Regions from separate parts of the Isoptericola sp. NPDC057653 genome, predicted to be linked through region 2. Evidence: predicted binding sites of a transcription regulator. Region 2 holds the regulator's gene; the other holds the start of a gene.
What was found. Region 2 encodes LexA, which represses DNA repair genes until DNA is damaged. Its sites were predicted from a motif close to TCGAACANNTGTTCGA; they were not measured.
Positions count from the first base shown of each region.

Region 1: a site for LexA is predicted at 7,263-7,278, ahead of ACFU9A_RS19180 (DUF222 domain-containing protein). Genes of this name have one in related genera too.

Region 1 is NZ_JBHVHP010000003.1:460,413-471,899, reverse strand. Features, by position in the region: gene ACFU9A_RS19225 (tripartite tricarboxylate transporter permease) at 1-395, opposite strand, end outside; gene ACFU9A_RS19220 (tripartite tricarboxylate transporter TctB family protein) at 408-956, opposite strand; gene ACFU9A_RS19215 (Bug family tripartite tricarboxylate transporter substrate binding protein) at 953-2,032, opposite strand; gene ACFU9A_RS19210 (ATP-binding protein) at 2,142-3,851, shown strand; gene ACFU9A_RS19205 (response regulator) at 3,848-4,537, shown strand; gene ACFU9A_RS19200 (GrpB family protein) at 4,545-5,105, opposite strand; gene ACFU9A_RS19195 (histidine phosphatase family protein) at 5,142-5,801, shown strand; gene ACFU9A_RS19190 (winged helix-turn-helix transcriptional regulator) at 5,798-6,178, opposite strand; gene ACFU9A_RS19185 (SDR family oxidoreductase) at 6,303-7,148, shown strand; gene ACFU9A_RS19180 (DUF222 domain-containing protein) at 7,364-8,863, shown strand; gene ACFU9A_RS19175 (GNAT family N-acetyltransferase) at 9,041-9,517, shown strand; gene ACFU9A_RS19170 (TetR/AcrR family transcriptional regulator) at 9,529-10,203, opposite strand; gene ACFU9A_RS19165 (CotH kinase family protein) at 10,200-11,487, opposite strand, start outside.
Region 2 is NZ_JBHVHP010000001.1:2,375,333-2,386,819, reverse strand. Features, by position in the region: gene ACFU9A_RS10890 (PP2C family protein-serine/threonine phosphatase) at 1-418, opposite strand, end outside; gene ACFU9A_RS10885 (HelD family protein) at 612-2,924, shown strand; gene serA (phosphoglycerate dehydrogenase) at 2,968-4,206, shown strand; gene ACFU9A_RS10875 (DUF5302 domain-containing protein) at 4,311-4,496, opposite strand; gene nrdR (transcriptional regulator NrdR) at 4,651-5,178, opposite strand; gene ACFU9A_RS10865 (LysM peptidoglycan-binding domain-containing protein) at 5,304-5,642, opposite strand; gene lexA (transcriptional repressor LexA) at 5,893-6,717, shown strand; gene ACFU9A_RS10855 (L-lactate dehydrogenase) at 6,772-7,731, opposite strand; gene ACFU9A_RS10850 (ATP-dependent DNA helicase) at 7,741-9,801, opposite strand; gene hflX (GTPase HflX) at 9,901-11,466, opposite strand.

The DNA.
Region 1 (11,487 bases), on a different contig from region 2:
GCGAAGAACGCGACCAGCAGGGTGCCGATCGTGCCGGCCACGAACGACCCGACGGCCGCCGTCGCCAGCGCCTGCGCGCCGCGGCCGGCGCGGGCCATCCGGCTGCCCTCCAGCGCCGTCATCACGGACGCCGACTCGCCGGGGGTGTTGAGCAGGATCGACGTCGTCGACCCGCCGTACATGCCGCCGTAGTAGAGCCCGGCGAACATGATGAACGCCTGCGTGGGCTCCAGCCCGAACGTCACGGGCAGCAGCAGCGCGATCGCCATCGCCGGCCCGATGCCGGGCAGCACGCCGACGAACGTGCCGAGCAGCACGCCCACCGCGGCGTACAGGAGGTTCATGGGGGTGAGGGCGGCGCCGAGGCCGTCCCACAGCAGTCCGAGGTTCTCCATCAGGTCACCGCCTCACAGGATTCCGTCGAGGACGCCGGGGGTGAGCGGGATGCCCAGCCCGACGACGAAGCCGTACCAGCTGCCCACCGCGAGCACGAGGCCCACGAGGACGTCGCGCAGGTGCGTGCGGCTGCCCAGCGCCCAGGCGGCGCCGGCGAAGAGGATGGCGCCCGCGAGCGCCCACCCGAGCCACGTCACCGTGGCGATCGTCAGCAGGATGACGCCCACCAGCTTGAGCACGGTGGGCCAGTCGGCCGCGGTCGTGACGTCGACGTCCTCGCCGGCCTCCGGCTCCGGGCGCGAGCCGCGCGCCGTCGCGACGGCGAGCAGCACGCTGGTCACGACCAGGCCGCCGCCGATGAGGATCGGGAAGATGCGCGGGCCCACGGGGTCGGCGAACCCGACCTCCAGGGTGCTCGCGTCGTACACGGTGTAGGCGCCGACGACCAGCAGCACGGCGGCGAGGCCGTACTGCGCGCGGTCGACGCGCGGCGTCCCGGGCGGGCCCTGCGGACCCGGGTCCGCGGCCCCCGGTGCGGGGGTCTCCACGTCGGTGCTCACAGCAGGTTCAGCTCCCTCAGGGTGGTCGACACCCGCTGGTCCTGCTCGCGCAGGAACTGCTCGAAGTCGTCGCCGGTGGTGAAGGCGTCCGTCCAGCCGTTGTCGGCCAGGGCCTGCTCCCACTCGGGCGAGTCGTGCATGCGGGTGAGGTAGTCGACGAGCCGGTCGCGGGCCTCGTCGCTGATGCCGGGCGGGGCGACGACGCCGCGCCAGTTGGTGAACACGAGGTCGATGCCGCTCTCGGTGAGCGTCGGGACGTCGGCGAGGACGTCCTCGGCCACGCGCTCCTCGCCGGACACGGCGAGCACGCGCAGCTCGCCTGCGGCGATCTGCCCCTCGAACTCGGCGAGGCCGGAGAACCCGACCTGGATCTTGTGCCCCAGCAGCGCGCTGGTCAGGGGCCCGCCGCCGTCGTAGGAGACGTAGCGCAGCTCCTTCGGGTCGACGCCCGTGGCCTGGGCGAGCTGCATGGGGAACAGGTGGTCGGGTCCGCCGGGGGACGAGCCGCCGCCCAGCACGACCGACGACGGGTCCTGCGACCACGCGTCGACGAGGTCGTCGATGGTGCGGAAGGGGGAGTCGGCGGGGACGAGGACGCCCTCCTGCTCCTCGATGAGCTGGGCGAGCGGGGTGGCGTCCTGCGGGCGGGCGTCCACGCCGAACGAGTACGTGGACCCCACGACGCCGAGGCCGAGCGTCATCATGAGCCGCTCGTTGCCGGCCTCGCCCATGAGCCGCGACATGGCGACCGAGCCGCCCGCGCCGAGGATGTTGGTGACCTGGATGTCGCCGCCGGTGATGCCGTCGCGGTCCAGGACGCCGACGGCCGCGCGGCCGGTCTGGTCGTAGCCGCCGCCGGGGCTGTTCGGGATCCACATGTCGAGGTCGGTCGAGTCGTCGCCCCGGGTCACGCCGCAGGCGGCGGACACGGCGACGAGGGTGGCGGCGAGCGCGGCCGCCAGGGCGACGCGGGTGCCGCGCCGTCGGCCGTGGCTGCGCGACGGCACGAGCCCGGCCGCGCGGGGCGGCGGGGGTGCGGGCACGGCGCTCGGGGGGCCGGATGTCGTCGTCGACATCGGTTCCTCCAGACTTGTCGGTGCTGCGGGGCGGCTGTGCCCCGGGTGCGATCGTCACAGGTGCCCGCCGGGCGCGTCATCATTGGACAACCAAAGGAGGTTGTGGAACTTGCGGTCACGCCCCTCACGCCGCTCCCGCGGCCACCTCACCCTCGCCGGCCAGGTGCTGCTGCTGCAGCTCGCCGTGCTCCTCGTGGTGGTCGCGGCGGCCGCCGTCGTGTTCCTCGGGCAGGCCGACGCCCAGTTCCGCGACGACCGCGCGGACCGGCTCGAGGTGGCCGCCGAGGGGCTGGCCGGCATCCCCGCCGTCCAGGAGACGCTCGCCACCGACACCCCCGACGCGGCGGCGCTCGGCTTCTACCTGCAGACGCGGGCCGACTTCGTCGACGCGACCCACGCCTACGTCGCCGACCTCGACGGCCGGGTGCTGGTCGCGACCGACCCGACGCGCGTCGGGGAGGGGCTGGCCCTGCCCGCCGGCGCCGCCGAGCGGGCGGGCAGCGGCGACGTGACCGACCTCGACGGGCGCTCCATCGCCGCCTGGGTGCCGGTGTACGGGGGCAGCGCGCCGCACCCCGTCGCCGTCGTCGTGCTCGCCGACCCGTACCCGCCGCTCGCCGAGCGCGTGTCCCGCGCCGGCGGGGACGTGCTCGTCGTGCTCGGCATCGGCACGGCGCTCGCGGCCGCCGGGTCGTGGCTGCTGGCCCGGCTGGTGAAGCGCCGCACCCGCGGGCTGGAGCCGGCGCAGATCGCGGCGCTCGCGGACCACCGCGAGGGCGTGCTGCGGTCCATCCGCGAGGGCGTGGTCGTGGTGGGCGACGACGGCCGGGTGAGCCTCGTGAGCGACAGCGCCCGCGCGCTGCTCGGCCTCGCGGACGACGCCCCCGACCTGACGGGGCGGCGTCTGGACGACCCGGGCCTGGCCGACGTGGGCCTGGAGCCCGCCGTCGCCGACCTGCTGCGCGGCACGGACGAGGTGCACGACGCGGTGCTGGTCTCGGGGGACACGGTGCTGGTGCTCAACCGCCGGCGCGTGCTGCACGACGGCCGCCCGGCCGGCACGGTGACCACGCTGCGCGACCGCACCGAGCTGCTCGCGCTGCAGAGCGAGCTGCACGCGCGCGAGAGCGTCACCGAGACGCTGCGCGCGCAGACCCACGAGTTCAGCAACCAGCTGCACACCGTCTCCGGCCTCATCGAGCTGGGGGAGTACGAGGAGGTGGGCCGGTTCGTCGACCGCCTCACCCGGCGGCGCGCGGCCCTCAGCGACGTGGTGACGTCCCGGGTCGCGGACCCGGCGGTGGCGGCCCTGCTCATCGCGAAGGCGAGCCTCGCGGACGAGCGGCACGTGGAGCTCGTCGTCGACCCGGGCAGCGCCCTGCCGCGCCTGGACCCCGACCTGTCCGCCGACGTCAACACCGTGCTCGGCAACCTGGTGGACAACGCGGTGGACGCCGCCGCGTGGGCCGCGGGCCCGAGCGCGCAGGGCGTCGCGAGCGCCGCCATGGTCCGGGTGCGCCTGGCCCTGGACGGGCCCGCGCACGACGTCCTCGTCGAGGTCGCGGACACCGGGCGCGGCGTGCCGCCCGAGCAGGCCGACGCGATCTTCCGCCGCGGCTGGAGCACGAAGCCGCAGGGCGCGACCGGGCGCGGCGTCGGCCTCGCGCTGGTGCACGTGCTGGCGCAGCGCCGCGGCGGCGTCGTGACGGTGCACAATGGCGACGCCCGCGACGGGGAGGGCGGCGCCGTGTTCATCGTGCGGCTGCCGCAGGCCGTCGCGGGGGCGGGACGAGCCGATCAGGGGGTGCAGCAGGCGTGAGCCTCGACGTGCTGGTGGTGGAGGACGACTTCATGGTCGCGTCCATCCACCGCCGCTTCGTGGAGCGGGTGGACGGCTTCCGCGTCGTCGGGGAGGCGCACACGGGTGCCGACGCGCTCGCGGCGGTCGAGGCCCTGCGCCCGGACCTCGTGCTGCTCGACGTGCACCTGCCCGACATCGGCGGCATCGAGGTGCTGCGCCGGCTGCGCGCGGCGGGCCACGACCTGGGGGTCGTCGTGATCACGGCGGCCCGCGAGGCGGACACGGTCCGCGCGGCCGCGGCCGGCGGGGCCGCGCACTACCTGGTCAAGCCGTTCGCGTCGGAGGACCTCACGGCCCGGCTGGAGGCGTTCCGCCGCGCCCACGAGGCGCTCGACGGCCTCGACCGCCCGGGCGGGCCGGGGCAGGCGGAGATCGACGCCCTCCTCGCGCCGCAGCCGTCGCGCGCCGGCGCCGCGGCGCGCCCCGCGCTGCCCAAGGGGCTGAGCCAGGAGACCGCGGACGCCGTGCTGGCGGCCCTGGCCGACGGCGCGGAGCTGAGCGCCGCCGAGTGCGCCGACGAGATCGGCGTCAGCCGCGTCAGCGCGCGCCGGTACCTGGAGCACTTCGCGGCGACGGGCCGCGCCGCCGTGCGCCTCAACTACGGCACCGCGGGCCGGCCCGAGCGGCGCTACCGGCTGCGCTGAGCCGCCGTCAGGCCGACGGGTCGTCGGCGCCGGGATCGTTGACGCCCAGGATCTCGCGGAGCTCGCCCGGCGTGAGGTCCGACTCGGCGAGGATCTTCTGCAGCACGGCCGACTTGCCGGCGAGGTACCGGTCGATGTCCATCGTGGGGTCGGCGGCGAGCGCGCTCTTCACCGCGCCGTACTCGTCCCGCAGGTCGTCGCGGCGCCGCAGCACGTCCCGCACGGCCAGGTGGTTGCGCACGTGCAGCGTCCCCGCCGCGCAGACGTAGACGTGGCGGGCGGGGGCGTCGTCGGGCGCGTCCATCGCCTCGCGGCCGGGCAGGCCCAGGTCGCCGGCGTGGGCGTACCCGACGGCCTCGAGCGCCCGCACCGCCGCGGCGACGTCCGCGGCGGGGACGATCACGTCGACGTCGAGGACCGGCTTCGCCGCCAGCCCGGGCACCGAGGTCGACCCGACGTGCTCGACGACGGCCGTCGGCACCCCGGCGAGCGCCGCCCGCAGCGTGCGCGCGACCCCCTCGAACGCGGCGGGCCAGTCGGGGGAGGACGGGACGACGGAGATCGGCATCCGGTCATCCTCGCAGCGATGGCGCAGGCTAGGACCATGCGTCTCCTTCTCCTCCGACACGGACAGACCCCCGCCAACGTGGCCGGACTGCTCGACACCGGTGCCCCCGGGCCGCGCCTCACCCCGCTCGGGGAGCAGCAGGCCGCCGCCGTCCCGCTCGCGCTGGAGGGGCGGCGCATCGACGCCCTCGCCGTCTCGACCCTCCTGCGGACCAGCCTCACGGCCCAGCCCCTCGCCGACGACCGCACCCTGCGCCCCACGGTCCTGGGCGGGCTGCGCGAGATCGAGGCGGGCTCCCTGGAGATGTCGGCGGACCTCGCCGACCACCACACCTACCTGGAGACGGTGTTCGCCTGGTCGCGCGGCGACCGCGCCCGCCGCATGCCCGGCGGCCCCGACGGCGACGCGTTCCTCGCCCGGTTCGACGACGCCGTCGCCGCGCTGGCCGCGCGGGACCACGGCGTCGTCCTCGCCGTCTCGCACGGCGCGGCGATCCGGTCGTGGTCCGGCGCGCGGGTCAAGGGGCTCGACGTCGACGAGCTGGCGCACACCCCGCTCGCGAACACCGGCCTCATCGAGGTCGAGGGCGACCCCGCGTCCGGCTGGCGCCTCGTCGCGTGGCACCGCGAGCCCGTCGGCGGCGAGCGCCTCGACGCCGTGGTGGCGAACGACCCCACCGGTGAGGCGGTCGACTAGCGGGGGAGCGGGCCGGCGTAGGCGTGGCGGGCGTCCTCGACGGCGGGCAGGTGCTCGTCGGTCCAGTCGGCGAGCGCCGCGAAGACGGGCGACAGGCTCCGGCCGAGGTCGGTGATCTCGTACTCGACCCGGGGCGGCACCTCGGCGTGGTAGTGCCGCAGCACGAGGCCGTCGCGCTCGAGCTGGCGGAGCCGCTGGGTGAGGACCTTCGGCGTGATGCCCGCCAGCCGCCGCTCCAGCTCGACGAAGCGCACCGGGCCCGACCGGTGGAGCGTCCACAGGATGGGCGTCGTCCAGCGGCTGAAGAGCAGGTCGACGGCGGGGCTGATCTTGCACGCCGCCAGGGGGTCGACGTCGGTCTGGTCGGTGAGGGACATGCCGCTCCAATACTTTCCCGGGGGAACGTGCTCGACGGGTGCTCCTAGTTTCCTCGGGTCGGCGTCGTTCGGACGCCACCCGGGGCCGCGGCGCCGGTACTTTTCGCATGCGAGGAGCACGTCCATGATCGTCGTCACCGGTGCCACAGGAAACGTCGGCCGCCCGCTCGTGGAGTCGTTGGCGGACGCCGGCCACGCCGTCACCGCCGTCTCCCGGGGGGTGACGTCGGGTCTGCCGTCCCGGCCCGGCGTCAGCCCCGTCGTCGCAGACCTCGCCGACCCGGCCGGCGTGGCCCCGGCGCTGGTGGGGGCGCAGGCCCTGTTCCTCCTGGTCCCGGGAGCGGGCGCCCACGTCGACGGCCCCGCCCTGCTCCGCGCGGCGGCCGACGCGGGGGTTCGCCGCGTCGTCCTGCTGTCGTCGCAGGCGGCCGGCACGCGGCCCACGTCGGTGTCGCACGCGCCGCTCGCCGCGCTGGAGACCGCGGTGCGGTCGTCCGGCCTCGACTGGACGATCCTGCGCCCGGGCGGGTTCACCACCAACGCCTTCGCCTGGGTGCCGTCGGTCCGCGCGGAACGCACCGTCCTCGCGCCCTACGCCGACGTGGCGCTGCCCGCGGTGGACCCCGGCGACATCGCGGACGTGGCCGCGGCGGCGCTCACCGGCGACGGCCACGCAGGACGGGTGTACGGCCTCACCGGACCGGAGGCGACCAGCCCCCGGCGACGCGCCGAGATCCTCGGTGCGGCGCTGGGCGAGGAGCTGCGGTTCGTCGAGCTGGGTCACGACCGGGCGAGGGAGCAGCTGCTCCGGGCGATGCCCGCCCCGGTGGCCGACGGCACGCTCGACATCCTCGGCAGGCCGACGCCCGAGGAACGTCGCATCAGCCCCGACGTGCCGGCCGTCCTCGGCAGGCCGGCGACGTCGTTCGAGGACTGGGTCGGCCGCAACCTCGACGCGTTCCGCGGATAGCCGCGGGGTGCGCCGCGGCGGCGTCCGGCCACGTCCTGCCACGTCCTGCCACGTCCCGACCGTCGAGGACGGTCGTCCACAGGCCTTGTCGGGCGGCGTCGCCAACCCCTAGGGTCGAACGTATGTTCGATGACGGCGAAGGCGCGGGAAGCGGCTCGGTCGAGCCCGTCGCCGCCGCCGTGCTCCGGAGCGTCGACCCAGGGCCGCGTCCGTCGGTGCACGACGTCTCGGCGGCGATCGACGACGCCGTCGCGATCCAGGCACGCATCGACGCGCTGGAGGGAGCCAAGCTGCTCGCGGTCGAGCGGGCACGGCGTGCGGCGGCGGGGTGCGAGCGGGTGCTGCTCGACGACCGGGACCCGGAGCTGCGCCGGGCGTCGTCGGTGCGGCGGCACGAGCTCGCGACGCGGGCGTTCACCGCGGACCTGGCGGTGGCCCTCCGCCTGTCCGGGCAGGAGGCGGGGCACCTCGTCGACACCGCCCGCGTGCTGACGGAGGCGGCCGTGGACGTCGGGGGCAGCGGGGGCTTCGGGGCGGTCACCGAGCCGGCACTCGTCGGGCTGTGCCGCGGCCGCTTCTCGGCGGCCCACGCCCGCGCCGTCGCCGACACGCTGGCCGACCTCCCCGACTCCGCCGCCCGCCACCAGGTCGAGGCGTGCGTGGTGCCCGCGGCGGGTCGGGACACGCTGCCGCAGCTCCGCCGGCGCCTGCGCCGTGCGCGCGACCGGGCGCACCCCGTGTCCCTGACCGTCCGGCACCGGGCGGCCGCCGAGAAGCGGGCGGTCCATCTCGACCCCGGCGCCGACGGCATGGCCTGGCTCACCGCCTACCTGCCCGCCGCGCCGGCGCACGCGATCCACGACCGGCTCACCCGCGCCGCACGCACCGCCCGGGACGGCGGCGACCCCCGCGGGGTCGGGCAGCTGTGCGCGGACGCGCTCGCCGCACTCCTCCTCGCCCCGCACCTCGGCGGGTCGAGGGACGCCCCGTCACCCGGCGGTGGCGCAGCCGCAGGCCCCCCGACGCACGTCGGGGGTGTCGAAGGCTTCGTGGGGACCGGCGGGGGTCGCGACGCGGTGCCGGACCTCGTGGAGCTGACACGTCGGATCGCCCCGTCGGTGCGGCTCACGGTGCCGGTGCTCACGCTGCTCGCCGGTGACGCCGGCGACGTCGCCGAGCTGGACGGTCAGGTGCCCGTCGACGCGGAGACCGCGGCCCGTCTGACGGCGAACGCGCCGTCGCTGCGCAGGTTCCTCGTCGACCCGGTCGACGCGACGGTCCTGACCGCCGACGCCGGCACCTACACCGTGCCCGCCGCCCTCCGGGCGCTGCTGCAGGCTCGCGACCTCACCTGCACGTTCCCCGGCTGCACCCGCGCCGCGACGGGCAGCGACGTCGACCACGTGCGGGCCTGGGCGGATCGGGGCGCCACCACCGCCGACAACCTCACCCATCTGTGCCGGCACCATCACGTGCTCAAGCACCAGACGGGCTGGCGCGTCGTCCGCGCGTCCGACGGCGTCCTCACGTGGACGTCGCCCACCGGGCGCACCCGCGGCGAGGCGCGCGGACCGTGCGCGGGTCGTCGGGGGCCGTCGGGTCCGTCGGAGCCTTCGAGGCCGCCGGCCGAGGCGGGTTCACGCGGGGACGACCGGCGCCCGCTCGCTCCACGTCGCCTGCTCCGCCAGAGCGACCCGGGGGCACCGCCGTTCTGACGGCCGGCCTGGCGGTGCGGCGGCCCTTGCGCGGACGGGTGCTCGGACGGGTGCTCGGGTGCTCGGGTGCGCGGACGGGTGCTCGGGCGGGTGCGCGGACGGGTGCTCGGACGGGTTGCGACCGCTCCGCGGGGCGCGTCCGCGACGCTGTGGCTCGCCGCGTGCCAACATGCCCGCATGACGACGGTGACGCTGCGCGAGATGACCCCGACGGAGTTCGACGAGTGGCAGGACGAGCTGGCCGAGGGCTACGCGGCCGAGCAGGTCGCCGCGGGCCGCTGGCCGTGGGAGGGGTCGGTGCGCCGCGCCCGCGAGGAGAGCGCCCAGCTGCTCCCGCAGGGGCTCGCCACCGAGCGGATGCTCGTCCGGCTCGCCGTGGACGCCGACGGGGAGCCGGTGGGTCGTGCCTGGGTGGCGCTGGACCCGCCGCACTGCCTGCCGGGCGTCGCGTTCCTCTACGACATCGAGGTGCTCGAGCAGCGGCGGGGGCAGGGCTTCGGGCGCGCGGTCCTGGCGGCGACGGAGGACGCGGCGCGGGAGGCGGGCGCGACCGCGCTGGAGCTGAACGTCCACGGGCGCAACGCGACCGCCGTCGCGCTGTACGACACCTCCGGGTACGCCGTCGTCACGCAGCAGATGCGCAAGCCGCTCTGAGCCCTTCTCGGCTACGGACGGCGTCGACCGCGGGCCCCGGGCGACGCCGTCGGCGGGCCCCGCCGGACGGCCGGGCGTCCCCCGGCGAGCAGCGAGCCCGCCAGCGCGAGGCTCCGGCGCAGCGCCTCGTCCCACGGCGCGCCCGGGGCCACCGGCAGCGACCAGAGGGTGTGCCGCAGGAGCCCCGAGGCGAGGACGACGGCCAGGTGCGCCCGCGCGTCGAGGTCGGGCGCGGGCAGCCGGCTGGTGCGCTCCAGCCGCCTCCGCGCCGCGGTCACGGCCCACGACCGCGGCCCCGCGAGGTGCCCGATCTCCCGTGACCTCAGCCGCGCGTCTCCCTCCAGGAGCTGGAACCGCCGCCGGAACAGGTCGAGGTCGCCGACCGCCTCCCGGGCCCCGGTGACGAGGAGGGCGACCAGGTCGTCGAGCAGCGGGCCGTCCGCGCCGACGAACGCCTCGACCGCGTCCTCGCTCGGGTGCGGCGGCCGGCCGAGGATCGCGGCGTCCTTGCTGCCGAAGTACTTGAAGAAGGTGCTCTGCGCGACCCCGGAGGCGGCACAGATCCGTGCCACGGTGACCGCGGCGTAGCCGTGCTCGAGACAGAGGTCGACGGCGGCCGCCTCGACCCGCGCCCGGGCCGCGGCGCGCTTGCGCTCCCGCAGCCCGGGCGGTCTGGCGTCGGTCATCCGTTCTCCGGGGAGCTTCCCGTGGACCCGCCCGTGGACCCGCCTGTGGACCCGCCTGTGGACCCGTTCGACGACCTGTCCGTGGGCCCCGTGGCGGACGCGTCGTCCGCCCCGCCCGCGGTGAGCTTCGACCGGACGGTCGTGGCGTCGGCGTCGATGGTGGCCTGGTCGACGCCGTCCGTGGCGGGTACCCGCGCGGCGACCTCGTCGACCAGCGCCGCGGCCTTCCCGCTATCGATCCACTCGGCGGTCAACGCGCTCACGGCGTCGTCGACCATCGCGGAGAAGTCGGCGTTCGCCTCGAACCGGGTGACCAGGGCGTTGTTGTTCATCATGCCGCCGCCCGTCCCGCCGCCCGGGCCGCCCTGCTCGCCCCCGGGCGGGCCGTCCGTCCCTCCGTCGTCGGGCATCCCACCGTCGGGCATCCCGCCGTCGGGCATCCCGCCGTCGGGCATCCCGCCGTCGGGCATCTGGCCGCCCATGCCGCCGGGCCCGGCCATCCCGCCGAGCGCGAGGTTGAGGTCCCAGCTGACGACGCTGAGGAGGCCGGTGTCGAGGTCGTAGTACAGGTACGCGTTCTTGCCGGGTCCGGAGATGGTGTCGAAGTTGTCGAGCACCTCCTGCGTGCCCAGGTAGGTGGCGAACGAGCCCACGTCGACCCACTGGTCCAGGTCGGCGGCGAACTCCTCGTCGGAGGCGCCGTCCAGCCACTTCAGGAACGACACGACCGGCTGCAGGTCCTGGCTGCCGTTGAGGTTGATCTGCTTGAAGTCGTCGGTGTACTCCGTCTGGTCGTCGCCCTGGTACGTGAACGAGCTCGTGGACAGCAGCTTGTAGAGCACCCCGTCGCCGTCGAGCTCGGTGGCGTACTGCGGGTCCGGGTTCTCCACGACGAGGCGGGTCGTGGTCGGCCGGTCGTTCACCGTGTAGGTCGTGAACGCGTAGTCCTGGGTGGGCTGGCCGGTCCGCTCCGTGAGCTCGAGCGAGACCGCCTCGTTGAGCGACGACGCGCTCGACGCGCTCGCCGGGCGGATCGACAGCTGGGTCCTGCCCTGGTAGGCGCGGCCCGGCTCGTTCTCGTCGAAGCTCACCAGCAGCGGCAGGTTCTCCGGCTCGGCGGTCGTCAGGGACACGCCGGTCCCCGCGAACCCGCCGCCGCCGGCACCGCCGCCGGCACCGCCGCCTCCGCCGCCGGGCACGCCGCCCTCGGGCAGCTGGCCGCCGTCGGGCGGCTCCATGCCCTCGGGGAGCTCCATGCCCTCGGGCAGCTGCGGCACGCCGCCG
Region 2 (11,487 bases):
GGCCGAGCAGCCCGGCGTCGGTCTCGCCCTTGACCAGGTAGTCGTCGGCGCCCGCGGCGACGGCCTGCAGCCCCTGGTCGCCCCCGGTGAGGCCGGTGAGCACGACGAGCGCGGGCACGTCGTGCACGCGCTCGGCGACCTCGCGCAGCCGGGACACGGCCGTGAGCCCGACGGCGTCGGGCAGCCCGAGGTCCAGCAGGACGCAGTCGACGCCGGGCGAGCCGCCCGGCCGGGACAGGGCCTCCACGGCCTCGGCGACCGACCGGGCGCGCCGCAGCACGATCGCCACGTCGGCGTCGTCGAGCAGCTCCGTGACGAGCAGCGCGTCCCCGTCGTCGTCCTCGACGAGGAGCACGGTCGCCGTCGCGTCCTCGGCGGGTCCCTCGGACCCTGCTCGCAGGACGTCGCCGCTGCTCATGGGCCAGATCCTAGCCCGGCCGCCCCCGCACGGCCGGAGCCCGGCGCCCCGGCGCGTCGCCTCGCGCCCGGGCCCGCGGCGCGCACGACCGCCCGGACCGTGCACCGAGGAGGCCTCCGCATCTGCAATGATGGTCCGCCGCAAAGGGGCCGCGTCACCCGGTGAGCGCGGCGCAAGGACGCTGGGAGGATGCGTGGCGGGCAGGCACGACGAGCTGGCACGCGAACAGGGTGTCGTCGACACCCTCTACGCCCGACTGGACGAGCTGCGGCGCGCGACGCGCGACCGCCTCGCGGAGGTCCGCCGCTCGGGCCCCTCGGGCTCTCCGCAGAACCGCAGCGAGCGGGACGCGTTCGCGACCCTCTACGAGGACCGGGTCGCGCAGCTCGACGCCGTCGAGGACCGGCTCGCCTTCGGCCGCCTCGACCTCGACGACGGCGGCACGCGGTACGTCGGTCGCATCGGCCTCGCCGACGCCGAGCACCGCTCGCTCCTGACGGACTGGCGCGCGCCCGCCGCGACCCCGTTCTACCGCGCCACGGCGCTGCACCCCGCCGGCGTCCGACGCCGGCGACACCTCGTGACCTCGGGGCGCAGCGTCACCGGCCTGGAGGACGAGGTGCTCGACCTCGACGCCCTGCAGGGGGACGACGGCGAGGAGGGCGGCGGCACGCTCGCGGCCTCGACGCTCTCCGGCGAGGGCGCCCTGCTCGCGTCGCTCGCCGCGCGGCGCACGGGCCGGATGACCGACATCGTCGCGACCATCCAGGGCGAGCAGGACCGGATCATCCGCGCCGAGCTCGCCGGCGCTCTCGTCGTCCAGGGCGGGCCGGGCACCGGCAAGACCGCCGTCGCGCTGCACCGCGCCGCCTACCTGCTGTACGCGCACCGCCGCGTCCTGGAGCGCAGCGGCGTGCTCCTGGTCGGCCCGAGCCGCGCGTTCCTGCGCTACATCGACCAGGTGCTGCCCTCGCTCGGCGAGACCGGCGTGGTCGCGACGACGGTCGGCGAGCTGCTCCCCGGCATCCGTGCCACCGCCGTCGACGACCCCGTCGCCACCGAGATCAAGGGCCGCCTCCTGTGGCGCGACGTCGTCCGCCGCGCCGTGCGCGCCCGCGAGCGCGTCCCCGAGCGCGACGTGCGGTTCCGGCTCGAGGGCTACGACCTCGTCGTGCGCCGGCGCGACGTCCGCGACGCCATCGCCCGCGCCCGCCGCACCCACAAGCCGCACAACGAGGCCCGCGCGTCGTTCGTCCGGGACATGCTCGCCCGCCTCGTCGACCAGTACCGGTCCGCCGCGGACACCGAGCTCGCGCCCGAGGACGTCGCCATGGTCACGGAGGACCTGCGCTCCCACCGCGACGTGCGGGTGGCGCTCAACCTCGCATGGTTCCCGATCTCGCCCGAGAAGCTCGTCGCCGACCTCTTCGCGAAGCCCCACCGGCTCGCGGAGGCCGCCCCCGAGCTGTCCGCCGCCGAGCGCGCCGCCGTGCGCCGCGAGCCCGGCGCGCCGTGGACCGAGGCCGACGTCCCGCTGCTCGACGAGGCCGCCGAGCTGCTCGGCGAGGACGGCTCGATCGCGCGCGCCGAGGCGAAGGCCCGTGCCGCGGAGCGCGCGGCCGAGCTCGAGTACGCCCGCTCGGTGCTCGAGTCCACGGGCGCCGGCGGCGGCCTCGTGGACGCCGAGACCCTGGCGTCCCGCTTCGAGTCGACCGGGCCTCGCCTGACCACCGCGGAGCGCGCGGCCGAGGATCGCACGTGGACCTACGGCCACGTCGTGGTCGACGAGGCGCAGGAGCTCTCCCCCATGGCGTGGCGCATGCTCGTGCGTCGCGTGCCGACCCGCTCGATGACGATCGTCGGCGACGTCGCGCAGACGTCGTCGGCCGCCGGCGCGCGGTCGTGGGGCCAGGCCCTCGACCCCGTGCTGGGCGGCTCCTGGCGCCTCGAGGAGCTCACCGTCAGCTACCGCACGCCGGCCGCCGTCGCCGACGCCGCTCAGCGCATGGCCGCGGCGGCGGGGCTACCCACCTCGCCGCTCACGGCGGCCCGCGAGGTGCCCGGCGCGCTCAAGCTCGCCCGCGTCACGCCGTCCGGCCCCGCGCGGCCCGCCCTCGTCCAGGAGGTGCGCGACCAGGTGGCCGCGCTGGCCGCCCGGTTCGTGGGATCGGACGGCGCCGGGCGGGTCGCGGTGGTGGCCGCGGCCGACGAGGTCGACGCGCTCCGCGCGATCGTCGCGGAGGTGCTCCCCGGCGCGCTCGGGCGCGCGGAGGCGGACCGCCTGCGCGCGCAGCGCCCCGAGGACGCGCAGGTGGTCGTGCTCGACCCGCGGGAGACCAAGGGCCTCGAGTTCGACGCCGTCGTCCTCGTCGAGCCGGTGGCCGTCACCGGGGGGCCCGGTGGCGCCTCCGACCTCTACGTGGCGATGACGCGGCCCACCCAGCGCCTCGTCGTGGTGCACGAGCAGCCGCTGCCCGCGGGGATCGTCGAGCTCGCCGCGGCGTGAGACGCGTTTGTGGGGGCGGGCCCGCACGGCGCACCATGGCCTCGTGCTGCGAGCCCTCCTTCTCGAGAACGTCCACCCCGTCGCTGCCCAGAATCTTCGTGATGCGGGCATCGAGGTCGTCACGCGCTCCGGCGCGCTCGACGAGGCCGAGCTGATCGAGTCCCTCGCGGACTTCCAGATCCTCGGCATCCGTTCCAAGACCACCGTGACCCGCAAGGTCCTGGAGAGCGTCCCCGGCCTGCAGGCCGTCGGCACCTTCTCCATCGGGACCAACCAGATCGACCTCGACGCGGCCGCGGCCCACGGTGTCGCCGTGTTCAACGCGCCCTACTCCAACACGCGCTCGGTGGTGGAGCTCGCGGTGGCGGAGATCATCTCCCTGACCCGCCGCCTCAGCGTGCGGGACAAGGCGCTGCACGACGGCGTGTGGGACAAGACCGCCGACGGCGCGCACGAGGTGCGCGGCCGCACCCTCGGCATCATCGGGTACGGGAACATCGGCTCCCAGCTGTCGGTCCTCGCGGAGAACCTCGGCATGCGGGTCGTCTTCTACGACACCGCCGAGAAGCTCTCGCTGGGCAACGCCCACCGCGTCGAGACGGTCGAGGAGCTCCTCGCCGAGGCCGACGCCGTGACGATCCACGTCGACGGGCGCCCCGGCAACGCCGGCCTCTTCGGCGCCGACCTGTTCGCGGGGATGAAGCCGGGAGCGATCTTCCTCAACCTCTCGCGGGGCTTCGTGGTCGACCTCGAGGCGCTGCGGGAGCACATCCTGTCGGGCCACCTGGGCGGCGCCGCCGTCGACGTCTTCCCGGCCGAGCCGAAGAAGCGCGGCGACGAGTTCACCTCCCCGCTGCGCGGCCTGCCCAACGTCATCCTCACGCCGCACGTCGGCGGCTCCACCGAGGAGGCGCAGGAGGCCATCGGCGAGTTCGTCTCGAAGAAGCTCCGGGACTTCGTGCAGACCGGCTCGACGACCCTCTCGGTCAACCTGCCCAACCTGCAGCTCGCGCACACCGGCGTGGGCCGCATCATGCTGCTGCACCGCAACGTGCCGGGCGTCCTCGCCGCCGTGAACCAGGTCTTCGCGGACCACGGCGCCAACATCGAGGCGCAGATGCTCGCCACCCGCGGCGAGGTCGGCTACGTGGTCACGGACATCTCGGACGTCACGCAGCGCGGCGCCTCCGCGAAGCTGCAGGCCATGCCGTCGACGATCCGGCTGCGCATCCGCGACGCCTTCGAGCGGCCCGAGTTCCCGCCCGGACCGGCCGCGCGCTGACACGAGGCCGACACAGGCCGACACAGGCCGACACACGCCGACACACGCCGAGGGCGTCCCCGGAGACCCGGGGACGCCCTCGCGTGGTCGTGGGACCGGACTGCTCAGCCGGACTTGCGGCGGAACATCTTCTGCACGGGGCCGGAGGTCTCCGAGCCGTGCACCTGCCCGGTGTTGCCGTCCTTGCCGGCGGTCGGGTGGCTGGCGGCGTTCTTCCGCTCCAGCGCCTCCCGGAAGCGCGCCTTCGTGTCCTCGCTGGGCTTGGCGCCCTTGGCGTCGTCCGTCGTCATCACGATCACCTCGTCATCGTCGGGGTGGACGTGCTCGCACGGCAGACCGCGCAGCACCTGGTGCCGACCAGCATGCTCTACCGCCGCGCGTCGCGCCAAGAGCATTGCGCCCGGAGCGGGCACACGGGGCCGCGAACGGTCGCGGAGCCCTGGGTCAGCGCGACGCGTCGCGGCCGACGGTCGCGGGCTCCGCGCCCTCGGTGTCCCCGTCCCGCTCCGCGTCGTCGGCGCGCGCCTCGCGCTCCGCGCGCAGGGAGGTGATCGCGCTCTCGAAGTCCTCGAGGGACTCGAACGACTGGTAGACGCTCGCGAACCGCAGGTAGGCCACCTCGTCCAGCTCGCGCAGCGGCCCCAGGATCGCCAGCCCGACCTCATTCGCCTCGATCTCGGGACGACCCGACGCCCGCAGCGTCTCCTCGACCCGCTGCGCCAGCAGCGCGAGGTCGTCGGAGCTCACGGGCCTGCCCTGGCACGCCTTGCGCACCCCGGCGACGACCTTGTCACGGCTGAACGGCTCGGTGACGCCGGAGCGCTTGGCGACGGACAGGCTCGCCGTCTCGATCGTCGTGAAGCGGCGCTGGCACGCCGGGCACTGCCGCCGTCGGCGGATGGACGAACCGTCGTCGGAGGTGCGCGAGTCGATGACTCGCGAGTCCGCGTGGCGGCAGAACGGGCAGTGCATCGCTGGTCTCCTGCGCTCGGCTCCGGACCGGCGCCCGGCTGCCCGACAAGGTAAGCGGGACGCCGCGCCCGGCGCAAGCAGGGTCCATCCTCGCACCGTCGCCGCCCAGGTCGCGCAGCGCGCGCTCAGTCCTCGGGCAGGAGGACCACCTGACCGGCCTGCAGCTCGGCCGTCGTGAGGCCGTTGAGCTGGCGCAGGTCGGCGACGACGTCACGCAGGTCGTCGCCCGTGTCCCGGACCGAGCGCGCGTACTGCCACAGGGTCTCGCCCGGCTGGACCGTGTGGAGCCGGACCTCCACGCCCGACCCCGGCGCGTCCGCGACGGCGCGCTGGCCCACGAGCCCGGCGGCGACCAGCACGAGCAGGACGAGGGCGGCGATCACGACGCGCCCCCGCCGGCTGAGCCGGAGCCCGCCCAGCCCGAGGAACCCGGGTGCGTCGGTGGTGCTGCGCGGGTTCTGCATCGTCCTGCCTCCGGTTCACGTCGCGTCGTCGCCCGTCGGGCGGCTGCCGTCGAACATCCGTTCGTCGAACACCTGTACGTCGAACTGCTGTACTAGGTGTACCACGTCCCGGCGACACGGTCGAGGGCTGATCGAACAGATGTTTGATGTCGGGCCGGAACTGGCCTAGAGTGACCAGCAGCGCGATGGAAGGTTTGTCGGATTTCATCGGCCCGCCCGCGGGCCGCGCCCCTGCAGGACGGAGAACGCGATGACCAGCGGACGGGACCAGGCCCCGGCGTCCACGACGGTTGCCACGCCGTGGCCGGCGCGGCAGGAGACCCCCGAGGACACGCCTGTCGCCCCCGAGGCCGCGCTCGCGTCGGTGAGCGAGATCGTCCCCTCGGCCGACCGGCTCACCCCGCGCCAGCGGCGCGTCCTCGAGACGATCCGGCGCTCCGTCGAGGACCGCGGGTACCCGCCGACCATGCGGGAGATCGGCGAGGCCGTGGGCCTCGCGAGCCCCTCGTCGGTCAAGCACCAGCTCACCACCCTGGAGCGCAAGGGCTTCCTGCGCCGCGACCCCAACCGGCCGCGCGCGATCGAGGTCGTCGACCCCGAGGCGCCCGCGACGTCGGACGGCGAGGGACAGGTCTCCGCGCCGCGCACGCCGGGATTCGTCGCCGGGTCGGTCGCCGGCTCGGACGCGCAGCCGGCCGAGGCGCCCTCCTACGTCCCGCTCGTGGGCCGGATCGCGGCGGGCGGCCCGATCCTCGCCGAGCAGGTCGTCGAGGACGTCTTCCCCCTGCCCCGCCAGGTCGTCGGCGACGGGGACCTGTTCCTGCTCAAGGTGGCGGGCGACTCGATGGTCGACGCCGCCATCTGCGACGGCGACTGGGTGGTCGTGCGCAGCCAGCCGGTCGCGGAGAACGGCGAGGTCGTCGCCGCGATGATCGACGGCGAGGCGACGGTCAAGACCTTCAAGCAGACCGGCGGCCACACGTGGCTCATGCCGCAGAACGCCGCCTACTCCCCCATCCCGGGCGACGAGGCCCAGGTGCTCGGCCGGGTCGTGGCCGTGCTCCGCAGCCTCTGACGAGACGCCGGACCCCCGGCCCGCACCGGGCCGGGGGTCCGGCGCGTCAGGGGCTCAGAGGCCGAGTCGGCGCTGCACCTCGCGCATGCCCTCGGCCGACGCCCGCAGGCCGGCGACCTCGTCGTCGGACAGCGGGGTGTCGATCGTCTCCGCCACACCGCGCCGGTCGACGAGGGACGGCACGGAGAGGCAGACGTCGCTGATCCCGTAGAAGCCGTCCAGGCGCGACGACACGTTCATCACGCGGTGCTCGTCGTTGAGGACCGCCTCGATGATGCGGGTCGCCGCCAGCCCCACGGCGTAGTTCGTGGCCCCCTTGCCGGCGATGACCCGGTAGGCGGACTCCACCACGTCCGTGGCGATCCGGTGCCGGGCGGGCTCGTCGAGCGGCGGCCGCCCGCGGAAGGGGCGCCAGTCCAGCAGCGGCACCCCGGCGATCGTCGCCGAGCTCCACAGCACGATCTCCGAGTCGCCGTGCTCGCCCGCGATGTTCGCGTGCACGTTGCCGACGGCGACCCCGCAGTGCCGGGCGAGCGCGTCGCGCAGCCGGGAGGAGTCGAGGACGGTGCCGCTGCCGAAGACGCGCTCGCGCGGCAGCCCGCTGATCTCCTGCGCCGCGTACGTCACCACGTCGACGGGGTTCGTCACCATGAGGTAGACCGCGTCCGGGGCGACCTCGAGGAGCTGCGGCAGGATCGTGCGGGTGAGGCCCACGGTCGCCTCGGCCAGGTCCAGGCGACTCTGGCCCGGCTTCTGCTTGGCCCCGGCGGTGACGGCCACGACGTCCGCCCCGCGACACACCTCGACGTCGTCCGAGCCCTCGATCTCCGCCTGCGGGATGAACATGCTCCCGTGCCGCAGGTCGAGGACCTCGGCCTCGACCTTGGCGCGGTTGACGTCCATCAGGGCGACGGAGCGCGCCGCCCCCCGGGCGAGCGCCGCGTACGCGAGGGTGGAACCCACCGCGCCGGCGCCGACGATCGCGAGCTTGGTCGTGCTGCGTGTGCCGTCCACGGGCCCAGGCTAGGTGTCCAGGCGCCGCAGCGCAGCGCGGACCAGCTCGCCGTCGGTGGTGGGCCAGAAGTCCGGCATCGACCGGGTGAGGAACGACCCGTAGCGGGCCGTCGCCAGCCGCGGGTCGAGGACCGCGACGACGCCCCGGTCGTCCCCCGTGCGCACCAGGCGGCCGGCGCCCTGGGCCAGCAACAGCGCCGCGTGCGTGGCGGAGACCTGCATGAACCCGTTGCCGCCCGCCTGCTCGACCGAGCGGGCCCGGGCGGCCTTCACCGGGTCGTCCGGGCGCGGGAACGGGATCCGGTCGACGAGCACCAGCTGGCAGCTGGGCCCGGGGACGTCCACGCCCTGCCAGAGCGACAGGGTGCCGAAGAGGCACGTCGCCGGGTCGTCGGCGAACGCCTTCACCAGGGTGGGCAGCTGGTCGTCGCCCTGGCACAGGATCGGCACGTCGAGCCGCTCACGCATCGCCTCGGCCGCGGCGAGCGCCGCGCGCCGGGAGGAGAACAGCCCGAGGGTGCGGCCGCCGGCGGCCTCGATGAGGCCCGCGATCTCGTCGAGCTGGGCGTCGGTGGTCGGCTCGCGGCCCGGGGCGGGCAGGTGCCGGGCGACGTAGAGGATCCCCTGGCGCGGGTAGTCGAACGGGCTGCCCACGTCGAGACCGGTCCAGTCGGCCGTCTCGCCCGTGCCGCCCGAGCCCGCCAGGCCCAGGGACCGCGCCACCGGGTCGAAGGTGCCGCCGAGGGCGAGGGTCGCGGAGGTGAAGACGCCCGTGGCCTCCCCGAGCAGGTGCGTGCGGATGAGGCCCGCCACCGCCAGCGGCGCCGCGTGCAGCCGGGTGACACCGTCGCCGGCCCAGGGGGCGTTCTCGGGCGGCCGGGAGCACCACAGGACGTCCGCCGTCGTGTCCTCCGCCGCCATCCGCTCCGCGACCTCGAAGAGCTGCAGCACGGCGGACTGCGCCATCTTCATCCCCGCGTCCGGCGCGGCCTGGCCCTTGGGCTCCCCCGCGGGCTTGAGCCGGGTGAGGAGCTCCCGCGCGGCGTCGCGCACGGCGGCGACGGCGACGCGCAGGTCGTCGGGCAGGCCCTGGGGGAAGCGCTCCGCCGGGGCGGTGGCGAGCAGCGTGCCGAGCTGCTGGGACGCCGCGTCGAGCGCCGAGGTCTCGGTGCCCCCGTGGCGGCGCGCGAGGCGCGCGGCGTGCTCCACCACGGTCAGCGAGAGGTCGACGGTGGCGGCCGCGGTCACGCGCTCCGCGAGCTCGTGGGCCTCGTCGACGACGACCGCGTCGTGCTCGGGCAGTACGCCGGGGCTCCCAGAGACGGCGATGCCGAGCATCGCGTGGTTGGTCACGACGACGTCGGCCTCGCGCGCCGCGGCGCGGGCGTGCTCGGGGAAGCACTCCGTCAGCAGGGGGCAGCGGTTGCCGAGGCACTCCAGGGCCGTGACCGACACCTGGCGCCAGGCGCGGTCCGGGACGCCGGGGACGAGGTCGTCGCGGTCGCCGGTGTCGGTCTCGTCCGCCCAGGCGTGCAGCCGCCGCACGTGGTCGGCGAGGCTCGCGGCGTCGTCCGCACGACCGCCGCGGCCGCGCGACGCGGTGGGCGCGGGGTGCTGCTCGGCACCGGCGCCCTCGCCCGGGCCGGGGTCGGCGGGCAGGTCGAACAGGGTCGCGCCCTCGACCGGGTACCCGCCGGTGACCTTGTGCTTGCACAGGTAGTTGTGCCAGCCCTTGAGCAGCGCCACCTTGGGCGCGCGCGGCAGCTTCGGCCCCACCGCCTCCGCGACCAGGGGCAGGTCGCGCGTCACGACCTGGCGCTGGAGCGCCAGGGTGGCCGTCGAGACGATGACGCGCTTGCCGTCGACGACGGCGTGCCGCACGGCGGGCACCAGGTAGGCGAGCGACTTGCCGGTGCCGGTGCCGGCCTGGACGAGCAGGTGCCGGCCCTCCTCGACGGACTCCGCGACGGCGGCCGCCATCTGGTGCTGCCCGTCGCGCCGGCCGCCGCCGAGCGCCCCCACCGCCAGGTCGAGGAGCTGCTGGGCGTCGGGGGTGTCGGCGGAGGTCACCCGACGATCCTAGGGCGGGTCACCGACCCCCGGACGCCGCGCGCCAAGGACGGGGGACGGCGGCGGACGCCCCCGGAGGGAGCGCCCGCCGCCGGGTGGTCAGCCCGTGACGGCGACGTGCCGCAGCTCCGCCGCGAGGCCCTCGTCGACGCGACCGCGCAGGCGCGTGCCCTCGGCGAGGTGCTCCTCGGCCACGGAGCCGCCGGTCTCGTGCGCGCGGTGCACGAGGTCGCCACGGGAGTACGGCACCACGAGGTCGATCTCGACCTGCGGCTGGGGCAGCTCGGCGGCCACCAGCTCGCGCAGCTCGGCCATGCCCTCGCCCGAGTGGGCGGACACGACGACGCTGTGCCGCTCGCGACGCTGTACGCGACCGACCACGGCCGGGTCGGCGACGTCGGCCTTGTTCAGCACCACGACCTCGCGCACGTCGGCGATGCCGGGGATCTCGGCCAGCACCTCGCGGACCGCGGCGATCTGCCCCTCGGGGTCCGGGTGGGAGACGTCGACCACGTGCAGGAGCAGCGCGGCGTCGCCCACCTCCTCGAGGGTGGAGCGGAACGCCTCCACGAGCTGGTGCGGCAGGTGGCGCACGAACCCGACGGTGTCGGTGAGGGTGTACGGGCGCCCGTCCTCGGTGCGCGCCCTGCGGACGGTCGGGTCCAGCGTGGCGAACAGGGCGTTCTCCACGAGGACGCCGGCGTCGGTCATCGCGTTGAGCAGCGACGACTTGCCCGCGTTCGTGTAGCCCGCGATCGCGACGTTCGGCACGCCGTGCCGCTTGCGGTCCAGCCGCTTGGTCTCGCGCCCGGGCGCCATCGCCGCGATCTCGCGGCGCAGCTTGGCCATCCGGTTGCGGATCCGCCGGCGGTCCAGCTCGATCTTCGTCTCACCGGGGCCGCGGGAGCCCATGCCGGCGCCCTGTCCGCCCACCTGGCCGCCGGCCTGGCGGGACATCGAGTCGCCCCAGCCGCGCAGGCGCGGGAGCAGGTACTCGAGCTGCGCGAGCTCGACCTGCGCCTTGCCCTCACGCGACTTGGCGTGCTGGGCGAAGATGTCGAGGATCAGGGCGGTCCGGTCGACGACCTTCACCTTGACGATGTCCTCGAGCGCGCGCCGCTGGGAGGGCGCCAGTTCGGTGTCCGCGACGACCGTGTCGGCGCCCACGGCGGCGACGACCTCGGCCAGCTCGGCCGCCTTGCCGGACCCGAGGTAGGTACCCGGGTCGGGCTTCTGCCGGCGCTGCAGCAGGCCGTCGAGGACCTGCGAGCCTGCCGTCTCCGCGAGGGCCGCGAGCTCGCGGAGCGAGACCTCGGCGTCACGGGCGGCGGCCTCGCCGCCGGAGTACAGGCCGACGAGGACGACGCGCTCCAGGCGCAGCTGCCGGTACTCGACCTCGGTGACGTCCTCGAGCTCCGTGGAGAGCCCGCCGACGCGGCGCAGCGAGATCCGCTCCTCCAGGTCGAGCTGGTCGCCGTCGTGCGTCGTGTGCACCGTGGCGCCCTCGGCGCGCGCCGTCCCGGCCCGAGCGAGCACCCGAGCCACGACGTCCTGCGCGATCGCCTGGGCGTCGCGCTCGGCCGCGCGCCGGTCGGCCGCCGTGCTCTCGGCGCCGGAGGTCTCGTCGGCCTGCGGGGTGTCGGGGTTGGTCGGGGTGTGGGTCAAGGTGTGCCTCTCGGGTCGGGA